Linked DNA regions of Thermochromatium tepidum ATCC 43061. The protein of the gene in region 1 interacts with the protein of each later gene in a pairwise test. Links are inferred from orthologs where the notes say so. Each region holds a gene or a part of one and is shown in the gene's direction. Other genes may lie near its edges.

Region 1 (8,192 bases):
GTGGTGGCGCGCGACCTCATGCCCGCCGACGCCATCCTGCTGCATCATCGCGGCGCCGTGGCCTTCGTGACCGAGTACGGCGGACCCATGTCGCATACCGCGATCCTGGCGCGCAGTCTCGGCGTACCTGCGGTCATGGGGCTACACGACATCAGCCGCTATCTGCGCCCCGGGGAACTGCTGATCGTTGACAGCGCCAGCGGCACCGTCATCGCCAACGCCGACGCGCAACTCATCGCCGACTACCGTCGGCGCCTCAGCGCGATCCAGGCACGTCAGGGTCGCCTGCGCGCCCTCGTCAGCCGCCCGACCCGCACGCGCGACGGCGTCGAGATCCGGCTCCAGGCCAATCTGGAGCTGGCCGAGGACGTCGAGCTAGCCAAGATCAATGGCGCGCATGGTGTCGGACTCTATCGCACCGAATTCCTCTATATGAACCGCAGCGACCTGCCGGACGAAGAGGAACACCTGGCCGACTATAGCGCCATGTTGGCCGCGCTCGACGGACGTCCCCTCACCATACGCACACTCGATCTTGGGGTCGACAAGCACTGCGAGGCCCTGGCCCGCCCCGGCTCGAACGTCAGCAATCCCGCACTGGGGCTGCGCGCCATCCGGCTCTGTCTGAAGGAGCCCGAACTCTTTCGGCCCCAGGTGCGCGCCATCCTGCGTGCCTCGGCGCTCGGCCCGGTGCGGCTGATGCTGCCGTTGGTGACCAGCGTCCACGAGCTCGACCGTGCCCTGGCCATCATCGCCGAACTCAAGCGTCAGCTCGACCGCGATGGACTGGCCTATGACGATGCCATGCCGGTCGGCGCCATGATCGAGGTGCCGTCTGCCGCGCTCACCGCACGTGCCATTGCGCGCCGGATGGATTTTCTCTCGATCGGTACCAATGATCTGATCCAATACACCCTGGCCACCGACCGCCTGGACGACGCGGTCAACGATCTCTTCGACCCGGCGCATCCGGCCATCCTGCGTCTGATCCAGCTCACCATCGAGGCCGGACGCGCGCTCAACGTCCCGGTCGGGATGTGCGGTGAGATGGCCGGCGATCCGCGCTTCACGCGCCTCCTGCTCGGCATGGGGCTGCGTGAGTTCAGCATGCAGCCCGGCGCCCTGCTCGACATCAAGGAGATCCTGCTCGACTCGGATGTCGGCGCCCTGGCCAGGCGCGCCGAGCGACTCTTTGCCCAGATCGATGAGTTAGACTCCAGTGATCTGCTCTCGGCCTTCGAGTCGGTCTGAATGCCTGCTCACTCGAAACCGACCGGCGCTGCTTGGTGCCAGTGCGTCACGTGCTGGTAGCGGTGTGCCACATTGAGCAGACGGGCCTCTTGAAAGTAGTTGCCGATGATCTGCAAGCCGACCGGCAGGCCGTCGACGGGTTCAACCGGGATCGACAGCCCCGGCAATCCAGCCAGATTGGTGGCGATGGTGTAGATGTCGTTGAGATACATCGACACCGGATCGTCCAGCTTGGATCCGAGTGGAAAGGCAGTCGTGGGGCTGGTCGGCCCCATGATGACATCGACCTGCTCGAAGGCGCGCTTGAAGTCTTCGACGATCAGCCGACGGATCTTCTGCGCCTTGAGATAGTAGGCGTCGTAATAGCCGGCCGAGAGCACATAGGTGCCGATCATGATCCGACGCTGGACCTCGGGACCGAACCCCTCGGCGCGACTGCGCTCATAGAGGTCCAATAGGTCTTTCGGGTTCTCGCAACGATAGCCATAGCGTACCCCATCGAAGCGCGCCAGGTTCGATGAGCACTCGGCGGGCGCAACCACATAGTAGACGGGCACCGAGAGCGGACTGTTGGGTAGGCTGATCTCGATGATCTCGGCACCGAGCCGCTCATACTCCTTGATCGCGTCCATGACCACCTCACCGACGCGCGGATCGAGTCCCTCGCCGAAATATTCCTTGGGCAGACCGATGCGCAACCCTGTGATGTCGTCGTCGAGCGCGTCGACATAGTCAGGGACCGGGACCTCGGCGCTGGTCGAGTCGCGTTCGTCGAAACCGGCCATCTCATCGAGGATGAAGGCCGCATCCGCCGCCGAGCGCGCCATGACCCCAGCCTGATCAAGCGAAGAGGCAAAGGCGATCATGCCCCAGCGTGAACAGCGTCCATAGGTCGGTTTGATCCCGGTGACGCCGCACAGTGCCGCCGGCTGGCGGATCGAGCCGCCAGTGTCGCTCGCGGTGGCCGCTGCGCACAGCCGCGCGGCCACGGCTGCCGCCGAGCCGCCCGAGGAACCACCCGGAACTCGGGTCTGGTCCCAGGGATTCCTGACCGGACCATACCAGCTCGTCTCATTGCTCGACCCCATGGCGAACTCATCCATGTTGGTCTTGCCAAGCACCACAGCCCCGGCCGCCGCCAGCCGCTCGACGATGGTCGCATCATAGGGGGCAATGAAGTTATCGAGCATCCGCGAACCGCAGCTGGTCTTGAGTCCCTGGGTGCAGAAGATGTCCTTGTGGGCGATCGGGATGCCGGTCAGCGGCCCGGTCTCACCCGATCTGAGCGTCCGGTCGGCGCGCTCGGCCGCCGCAAGCGCCGATTCGGTCGCGACCGTGATGAAGGCGTTTAGCATCGGATCGAGCCGCGCGATGCGCTCCAGATAATGCTGCGTCAGCTCGACGCTGGAATAGGTACGTAGCCGCAGATCCGCGGCCATTTGCGCAATGGATTTGTTCTGCATCAGTCGATGACCTTCGGAACCAGATAGAGTCCAGCCTCGGTCAGGGGGGCGATGGACTGAAAGCGTTCGCGTTGATTGGTTTCATTGGGGACATCCGGACGCAGACGCTGGGTCATGTTCAGCGGATGGGCCAGGGGTTCGATGCCCGAGGTATCGACGGTATCCATCCGGGCGACCAGGTCGAGGATATTGGAAAGATCCGCCGCATAGCGCGCGCGCCGCTCGGGAGCGACGGCGAGCCGGGCCAAATGGGCGATCTTGTCGATGTCGGATAAGCTCAGTGACATGTTGGACAGCCGTTGGCGATGAAATTGGTTGAAAATAGCACAAATGAGCGTTCGGGCGGGCCACTCGACCCGAGGGTCCGGCGGAGCGACACAGCGGGCGCCTTGCCGATCGAGGTTCACGTTGCTAGATTAGCGCCCCAATTATCCAGGGATCCCGTATCGGAACCGAGATCCGGCTCACTCATCCTCGGCGACGCCGCGCCCATCCAAGGCGTTCCTTTACCACCCGGAAGGTGTCTTTACTGATGTTTTTCAGAAACATTCGCGGAATGTTCTCCAATGACCTATCGATCGACCTGGGGACCGCCAATACACTGATCTATGCCCGTGGCCGCGGCATCGTACTCAATGAACCCTCGGTCGTGGCCATCCGGCACGAACGCCATGGAGGAACCAAGACGGTGGTGGCCGTCGGCGAGGAGGCCAAGCAGATGCTCGGGCGCACCCCTCAAAACGTCACCGCGATCCGGCCGATGAAGGACGGCGTCATCGCCGACTTCACCGTCACCGAGAAGATGCTCCAGTATTTCATCCACAAGGTCCATGAAACCAGCTTCCTGCGTCCCAGCCCGCGCGTGCTCATCTGCGTGCCCTGCGGCTCGACCCAGGTCGAGCGCCGCGCCATCAAAGAATCGGCCGCGGGCGCTGGGGCGCGCGAGGTCTATCTGATCGAGGAGCCCATCTCGGCCGCCATCGGTGCCGGACTGGCGGTGCACGAGCCACGTGGCTGTATGGTCATCGACATTGGCGGCGGCACGGCCGAGGTGGCAGTGATCTCACTGAGCGGCATCGTCTATGCCGAGTCGGTGCGAGTCGGGGGCGATACCTTCGACGATGCCATCATCAACTATGTGCGCCGTAACTATGGCACCCAGATCGGTGAGGCCACCGCCGAACGCATCAAGCACAGCATCGGCTCGGCCTTCCCCGGCAATGAGGTACTGGAGATCGACGTCAAGGGCCGTAGTCTGGCCGAGGGCGTGCCGCGCAGCTTTACGCTTAACAGCAACGAGATCCTCGAGGCCTTGCAGGAGCCGTTATCGATGGTGGTCCAGGCGGTCAAGATGGCGCTCGAAAAGACCCCACCCGAGCTGGGCGCCGATATCGCCGAGCGCGGCATTGTGCTGACCGGCGGGGGTTCGCTCTTGCGCGGCTTCGACCGGCTGATCGAGGAGGAAACCGGGCTGCCGGTGATCGTGGCCGAGGATCCGCTGACCTGTGTTGCCCGTGGCGGCGGCATGGTGCTGGAGATGCTCGACTCCCAGGAGAGCGCCCTATTCGCGACCGAATGACATGACTCGGCCGCCAGTTACCAGCCGCCAGCGACCAGCCGAAGGAATGTTCTGGCTGGAGGCTGAAGGCTTGGAGCTGAACGCTGGAGGCTGGAAGCTGAGGTGCTGCCGTCATCAAACCGCTGTTCAATCCAGGTCCGTCACTCAATGCCCGCGTCATCCTGGCGATTCTGATGGCATTAGGGTTGTTGGTGGCCGATCATCGTCAGCATCATCTCGAATTGCTGCGCACGGCACTCTCACTCCTGACCTATCCGCTGCAGCTAGCCGCTGATCGCCCCAGTCAGCTCTTCCGTGAGGCGCGCGAACGTCTCGCCAGCCAGGACAGGCTGCGTGACGAAAACTCCGAGTTGCATCGCGAGAACCTATTGCTCAAGGCGCGACTCCAGCAGTTCGAGGCCCTGGAGGCCGAGAACGCGAGGCTGCGCGAGCTCCTCGGCTCCTCGCTCGACGTCGGCGAACGGGTGCTGATCGCCGAGATCATGGCCGTCGAACTCGCGCCCTATCGTCAGCAGGTCTTGCTCAACAAGGGGACCAACGCCGGGGTCTTCGTTGGTCAGCCGGTGCTCGACGCCAATGCCGTGATGGGACAGGTCATCCGCGTCAATCCCTTCTCCTCGGTGGTACTCCTGATCACCGACTCGGATCACGCCCTGCCGGTCGAGGTCAACCGCAACGGACTGCGCACCATCGCCGCTGGCACCGGGCCGAATCATGATCTGGAGCTGCTCTACATCCCCAAGAACGCCGACATCCAGGTCGGTGACCTGCTGGTGACATCGGGCATGGACGGGCGTTTTCCCCCCGGTTATCCGGTGGCGCGGGTCAAGACCGTGCGTCAGGATCCGGACAACCCCTTCACCACCGTCCTGGCCGAGCCCACAGCCCGACTCGATCGCAGCCGCGAAGTCCTCCTGGTCTGGAATCTGAATGAGACCTCGCGCCTGCAGGCCCTGACCGCCGAGGCACTCAAACCCAAAAACATGGCGCCGTGAAGATCATCAAGAAGCGTTCGGGCAAACCGTCCTACAGGCCTCATCAACCTTTCTGGCCGATCATGCTCTCATTCATCCTGGCGATGTATCTGACCATCCTGCCAGTGTCGGATTGGCCCTGGGACTATCGTCCCCCCTGGTCCGCCCTGGTCGTGCTCTTCTGGTGTTTCGCGACACCGCGCCAGGTCGGCATCTTCACCGCTTTCCTGGTTGGCCTGCTGCTCGACGTGCTCACAGGCGCCTTGCTCGGTCAGCACGCGCTGACCCTTTCGGTCACGGCCTATCTGGCCCTAGTGCTGCGCCCACGCATCCGGATCTTTCCGCAGTGGCAGCAGGCCTTCTTCGTGGCCCTGATCCTGCTGGCCGAACGCCTGCTGACGCTCTGGATCATCGCCGCGACCGGCCAGCCGATTCCGGCCCTGACTTACTGGATCTCGGCGTTGGTCGGCCTGGCCTTCTGGCCGATCATGGCCTGGCTGTTGGTGCCCTTCGAACGTCGTCTGGAGATGAGTTGACTGCCATGCTTGAGAGCAGTCTGGAGGATCGCCGGCGCGAACAGCGCCTGGTCAGGGCGCGGGCTGGCGTCGCCGCAGTATTTGTCGTCCTCGGTCTGAGCCTGATCCTGGCACGGCTGTACCATCTTCAGCTGGAGCTTCACGACCACTTCAGCGTGCTCTCGACCGAGAACCGGGTCAAGATCCAGCCGGTGCCGCCCAACCGGGGGCTGATCTTCGACGCCAAGGGCGTGGTGCTGGCTGAAAACAACCCCTCCTTCTCGCTGATGATCACGCTCGAGAAGGTCGAGGATCTGACCGCCACCATTGCCGAGCTCAGACGGATCCTATCGATCGAGGAGGTGGATCTGGCCCGCTTCGAGCGGCTCAAACGTCAGCGCATGCGCTTTCAACCGGTCCCGATCCGTTTGAACCTCACCCCCGAGGAGGTCGCGCGCTTTGCCGTCGATAGCTACCGTTTTCCCGGGGTTGAGGTCCAGGCCGAGCTGATCCGGTTCTATCCAAAACGCGAGCTCACGGCCCATGTGCTCGGCTATGTCGGACGCATCAACGACCGCGAGCTCGCGCACATCGACAAGGGCAACTATGCCGGTACCAACTTCATCGGCAAAAGCGGGGTCGAGCTGGCCCACGAGGACGTGCTCCACGGCAAGGTCGGCTATCGCCAGGTCGAGGTCAATGCGCGTGGCCGCATCCTGCGCACGCTCGAGAGCACACCCCCGGCCCCGGGTCAGGATCTCTATCTCTATCTCGACATCGGGCTGCAACAGGCGGCCACCGAGGCGCTTGGCACGCATCGCGGCGCGATCGTGGCCATCGATCCGCGCAGCGGTGGCGTGCTGGCCCTGGTCAGCACCCCGAGCTTCGATCCCAACCTCTTCGTTGAGGGCATCAGCCAGAGCGATTACAACGCCCTGCTCCATTCGCCCGACAAACCGCTCTACAATCGCGCCATTCGTGGTCAGTATCCGCCCGGCTCGACGGTCAAGCCCTTCGTCGGACTCGGCGGCCTGTCGCTCGGCTTCGTGACGCCGCGCAGCACGACCTATTGTCCGGGATACTTCTCACTGCCGGGCCAAAAACACCGCTTCCGCTGCTGGCGGCGCGGCGGACACGGCACGGTCGACCTGGAGTCGGCCATCGTGCAGTCCTGTGACACCTATTTCTACTGGCTGGCCAACCAGATGGGGGTCGACAAACTGCATGCCTTCCTCTCGGAGTTCGGCTTTGGTGCGCGCACCGGCGTCGACGTCTCGGGCGAGCTGCCCGGATTGCTGCCCTCGCGTGAATGGAAGGAGCGGGTGCGCAAGCAGTCCTGGTATCCGGGTGAGACCCTCATCATGGGCATCGGTCAGGGCTATTTCCTGGCCACACCCATGCAGCTGGCGGCGGCGGCCGCCGCCATAGCCAACAAGGGACGCTTCATCCAGCCGCGACTGGCCTATGCGCGCCGGGTTCCGGGTGCCGACGTAGCGACCGTCTTCCCCACGGTGGCGCGCCAGATCCGCATCTCGAATCCGTCCGACTGGGACATCATCATCGAGGACATGGCGAAGGTCATTGAGAGTCCACGCGGAACTGCCAAACACATCCGTTCCAACGATTACCGCATCGCCGGCAAGACCGGCACCTCACAGGTCTTCACCATCGGCCAGAAGGAACGCTATGACGCCTCCAAGATCTCGGAACGTCTGCGCGATCATGCCCTCTTTATCGCCTTCGCCCCGGTCGAGGATCCGCGCATCGCTGTGGCCGTGATGGTGGAAAACGGCGGTTCAGGGAGCGGGACCGCCGCGCCGATCGCACGCCGGGTGATCGATGCCTATCTCGGCGGTAGGCCGCTGGCAGACGCGTCGGAGTCGAAGGACGATGGCGACTGATCCCCTGTCCTCACGGGCGATCTGGGAGATCGAGACCACGGACGAGGGTTGGTTGCGTCGGCGCCACATCGACGCCCCGCTCCTGACCGGACTGCTGGCACTGTGCGGATTCGGTCTCATGGTGCTCTACAGCGCCGGCGACAAGGACTGGTTGATGATCGAGCGCCAGCTGGCACGACTGGTCGTCGCCTTCGGCCTCATGCTGGCCATTGCCCAGGTGCCTTCCAGCTACTTCAAGCGCTGGTCGCTGGGGCTCTATGTATTCGGTGTTCTGATGCTGGTGGCCGTACTCCTCTTCGGAGACATCGGCAAGGGTGCTCGACGTTGGCTGGATTTCGGCCTGGTGCGTTTCCAACCCTCGGAGTTGCTCAAGCTCGCCGTGCCCATGACTGTGGCCTGGGTGCTGTCCCTGCGTCCGCTGCCGCCACGTCTGTTGGGCGTGCTGCTGGCGTCCGTCCTGAGCCTGATCCCGGTCGGGCTGATCGCCAAGCAGCCGGATCTGGGCACCG
Region 2 (2,970 bases), 1.9 Mb from region 1 along the record:
TTCGATGATCTGGTTTGGCGCATTCTCGAGACGAGTCTCTAAAACGTGAACACAGTATCCGATAAGGCTGAAACCCGCCAGACGGCCCATCCGACATGGATGGGGACGCGCGTGCGTGCCCTGCTCGGGGGGCTGATCCTGCTTGCGTGCGGCGCGGTCGGCTGGCTGTTTTTGCTGTGGGAACCGACACTGCTGCCGATTCGGCTGATTCAGATCGAGGGCGAGGTGCATCATCATTCATCCCAGCAGCTCCAAGAACGACTGACCGAACGACTGCGGGGTGGTATCCTGACCGCCGATCTGGTCGAGCTCAAGCAGGCCGCCGAGGAGCTGCCCTGGGTCGGACAGGCGACCTTGCGCCGGGTCTGGCCGGATACCCTGAGGGTACAGGTCCAGGAATACCGGCCCATCGCGCGCTGGAGTCTCGATGGCCTGGTGACGGCCGACGGCATCGTCTTCCGCCCCCATGACGACACCCTTCCGTCCAATCTGCCCCTGCTTGAAGGCGACGACAAGCGCGCGCCCGAGGTCACCGCTCGCTATCAGCGGTGGCAGGCCGCGTTCGATCGCATCCATCAGAAGATCGAGTACCTGTCGGTTGACCCGCGTGGCGACTGGCGCCTGAGGCTCTCCACTGGGACCGAGTTGCGTCTGGGGACCGCACAGGTAGAGGAACGGCTTGCGCGCTATCTGGCGAGCGCCGCCCAGCTGGAAGCGGCAGGTCGGCCTCTCAAGGTCGATCTGCGTTACAGCAATGGTTTTGCGGTGACATGGGCACCGAACGCGGACACCGGGGTTCGAGCGTCTCCCGAGCGCGTAGCAGCGCGCGCAGGCAATCGAGGGTAAATCTGGATGGCGCGACGTAACGACAAGAGTCTGCTGGTGGGTCTGGATATTGGAACCTCGAAGATCGCCTGTCTGGTCGGCGAGCTCAAGGACGACGACCAGATCGAGATCATTGGTCTTGGTACCCACCCCTCGCGCGGACTCAAGAAGGGTGTGGTGGTGGACATCGAGTCTACCGTGCAGGCGATCCAGCGCGCGGTCGAGCTGGCCGAGCTGATGGCCGATTGCGAGATCCACTCGGTCCATGTTGGAATCGCCGGCAGCCATATTCGCAGTCTCAATTCGCACGGCATCACCGCGATCAAGGAACACGAGGTCAATCAGGCCGATGTTGATCGCGTCATCGAGGCCGCGCGCGCCGTGGCCATCCCGACCGATCAGAAGATCCTGCACATCCTGCCACAGGAGTTCATCATCGACGACCAGGAGGGTATCCGCGAGCCGATCGGGATGTGCGGCGTGCGTCTAGAGGCCCGAGTGCACATGGTCACGGGTGCGGCCAGTGCGGCCCAGAATATCGTCAAGTGCGTCCGTCGCTGCGGGCTGGAGGTCGATGATCTGGTCTTGGCCCAGCTCAGTGCGAGCTACGCGGTGCTTAGCGAGGACGAGAAAGAGCTGGGCGTCTGTGTGGTCGACATCGGCGGTGGAACCACGGATCTGGCGGTCTTCACCGATGGCGCCATCCGACACACGGCCGTTATTCCGATCGCCGGCAATCAGGTCACCAACGACATCGCCGTGGCCCTGCGCACCCCGACCCAGCATGCCGAGCAGATCAAGATCCAGCATGCTTATGCACTGACCCAGCTCGAAACCAATGGGGATAGCATCGAAGTCCCCAGCATCGGTAACCGCCCGCCACGGCGGCTCTCGCGCCAGACCCTGGCCGAGGTCGTCGAGCCGCGCTACGAAGAGTTGTTGACCCTGTTGCACAACGAGTTGCGACGTAGCGGCTTCGAGGATGTGATCGCCGGAGGTGTGGTGCTGACCGGGGGCAGCGCCAAGATGCGCGGTCTGATCGAGCTGGCCGAGGAGGTGTTACACATGCCGGTGCGTCTGGGGGTGCCCAATCGTGTGCTTGGCCCGTCGGAGGTCGTCGACAATCCTATCCATTCGACTGGGGTCGGACTGCTGATGTATGCGCGTCAGCATCGTTTTGCGCGTCGTTCGGATCCATCGGAAGGCTCGGGGTTGAGGGGGCTCCTGGGGCGTCTGCGCCATTGGTTTCAAGGGAATTTCTGATTCGATCCAGGCGACCAGACGAGGGCGCATCAGTAGGGCGGGTTTGATTTGGTTGATCGGTTGGCGCGTGCCGAGCGTGTCGACCGCGTCGGGGGTGTGGGACCTTATGCCCACGGCTATCATTCAAAGTTTCAAAGTTTATGGCGGTGCCTGAGTGGCGCCGGGGAGCAGATCAAATGTTCGAATTGATGGATACCCACAGTCAGAATGCCGTCATCAAGGTCATCGGTGTCGGTGGTGGCGGCGGCAATGCCGTCAATCACATGGTCGCTTCAACCATCGAGGGCGTGGATTTCATCTGTGCCAACACGGATGCCCAGGCCCTGCGTCACTGCAACGTCAAGACCATCTTGCAGCTGGGCGCCGGCATCACCAAGGGACTGGGTGCGGGTGCCGACCCAGATGTCGGCCGTCATGCGGCGCTCGAGGATCGCGACCGCATCCAGGAGGCACTCGCAGGCGCCGACATGGTCTTCATCACCGCCGGCATGGGTGGTGGCACGGGCACGGGCGCGGCGCCCATCGTCGCCCAGGTCGCTAAGGAACTCGGCATCCTGACGGTGGCCGTGGTCACCAAGCCCTTCCCCTTCGAGGGCACCAAGCGGCGACGTATCGCCGAGGAAGGCATCATGGAGCTGGCCCAGTATGTCGACTCGCTCATCACCATCCCCAATGAAAAACTGCTGATGGTGCTGGGCAAGGACACGAGTCTGCTCGACGCCTTCAAGGCCGCCAACGACGTCCTGCTCAACGCCACCCAGGGCATCGCCGAGCTCATCACCTGTCGCGGTCTGATCAATGTCGACTTCGCCGACGTCAAGACCGTGATGTCCAACATGGGTGTGGCCATGATGGGTACGGGCGCGGCACGTGGCGCGAACC

What was found. Proteins that work in one complex are often made in the same cells at the same time.
Region 2: the proteins of E6P07_RS10775 (region 1) and ftsA interact in binary tests that used the Escherichia coli proteins (3 or more experiments, as listed by UniProt). The link is inferred for Thermochromatium tepidum ATCC 43061 from one-to-one orthologs.

What each region holds. Positions count from the first base shown.
Region 1 is NZ_CP039268.1:2,334,667-2,342,858, forward strand. The notes cover bases 2,302-5,269. They hold E6P07_RS10775 (rod shape-determining protein), read left to right. Parts: upstream 2,302-3,246; coding sequence 3,247-4,293; downstream 4,294-5,269. Other genes in these bases: gatA (Asp-tRNA(Asn)/Glu-tRNA(Gln) amidotransferase subunit GatA), read right to left, coding at 2,302-2,714; gatC (Asp-tRNA(Asn)/Glu-tRNA(Gln) amidotransferase subunit GatC), read right to left, coding at 2,714-3,001; mreC (rod shape-determining protein MreC), read left to right, coding at 4,416-5,269. In the rest of the region: ptsP (phosphoenolpyruvate--protein phosphotransferase), read left to right, coding at 1-1,251; more of gatA, read right to left, coding at 1,260-2,301; more of mreC, read left to right, coding at 5,270-5,288; rod shape-determining protein MreD, read left to right, coding at 5,285-5,803; mrdA (penicillin-binding protein 2), read left to right, coding at 5,809-7,683; rod shape-determining protein RodA, read left to right, coding at 7,673-8,192. UniProt on the Escherichia coli protein: Forms membrane-associated dynamic filaments that are essential for cell shape determination. Acts by regulating cell wall synthesis and cell elongation, and thus cell shape.
Region 2 is NZ_CP039268.1:416,534-419,503, forward strand. It holds ftsA (cell division protein FtsA), read left to right. Parts: upstream 1-852; coding sequence 853-2,088; downstream 2,089-2,970. Other genes in the region: E6P07_RS01985 (D-alanine--D-alanine ligase), read left to right, coding at 1-42; E6P07_RS01990 (cell division protein FtsQ/DivIB), read left to right, coding at 46-846; ftsZ (cell division protein FtsZ), read left to right, coding at 2,265-2,970. UniProt on the Escherichia coli protein: Essential cell division protein that assists in the assembly of the Z ring. May serve as the principal membrane anchor for the Z ring.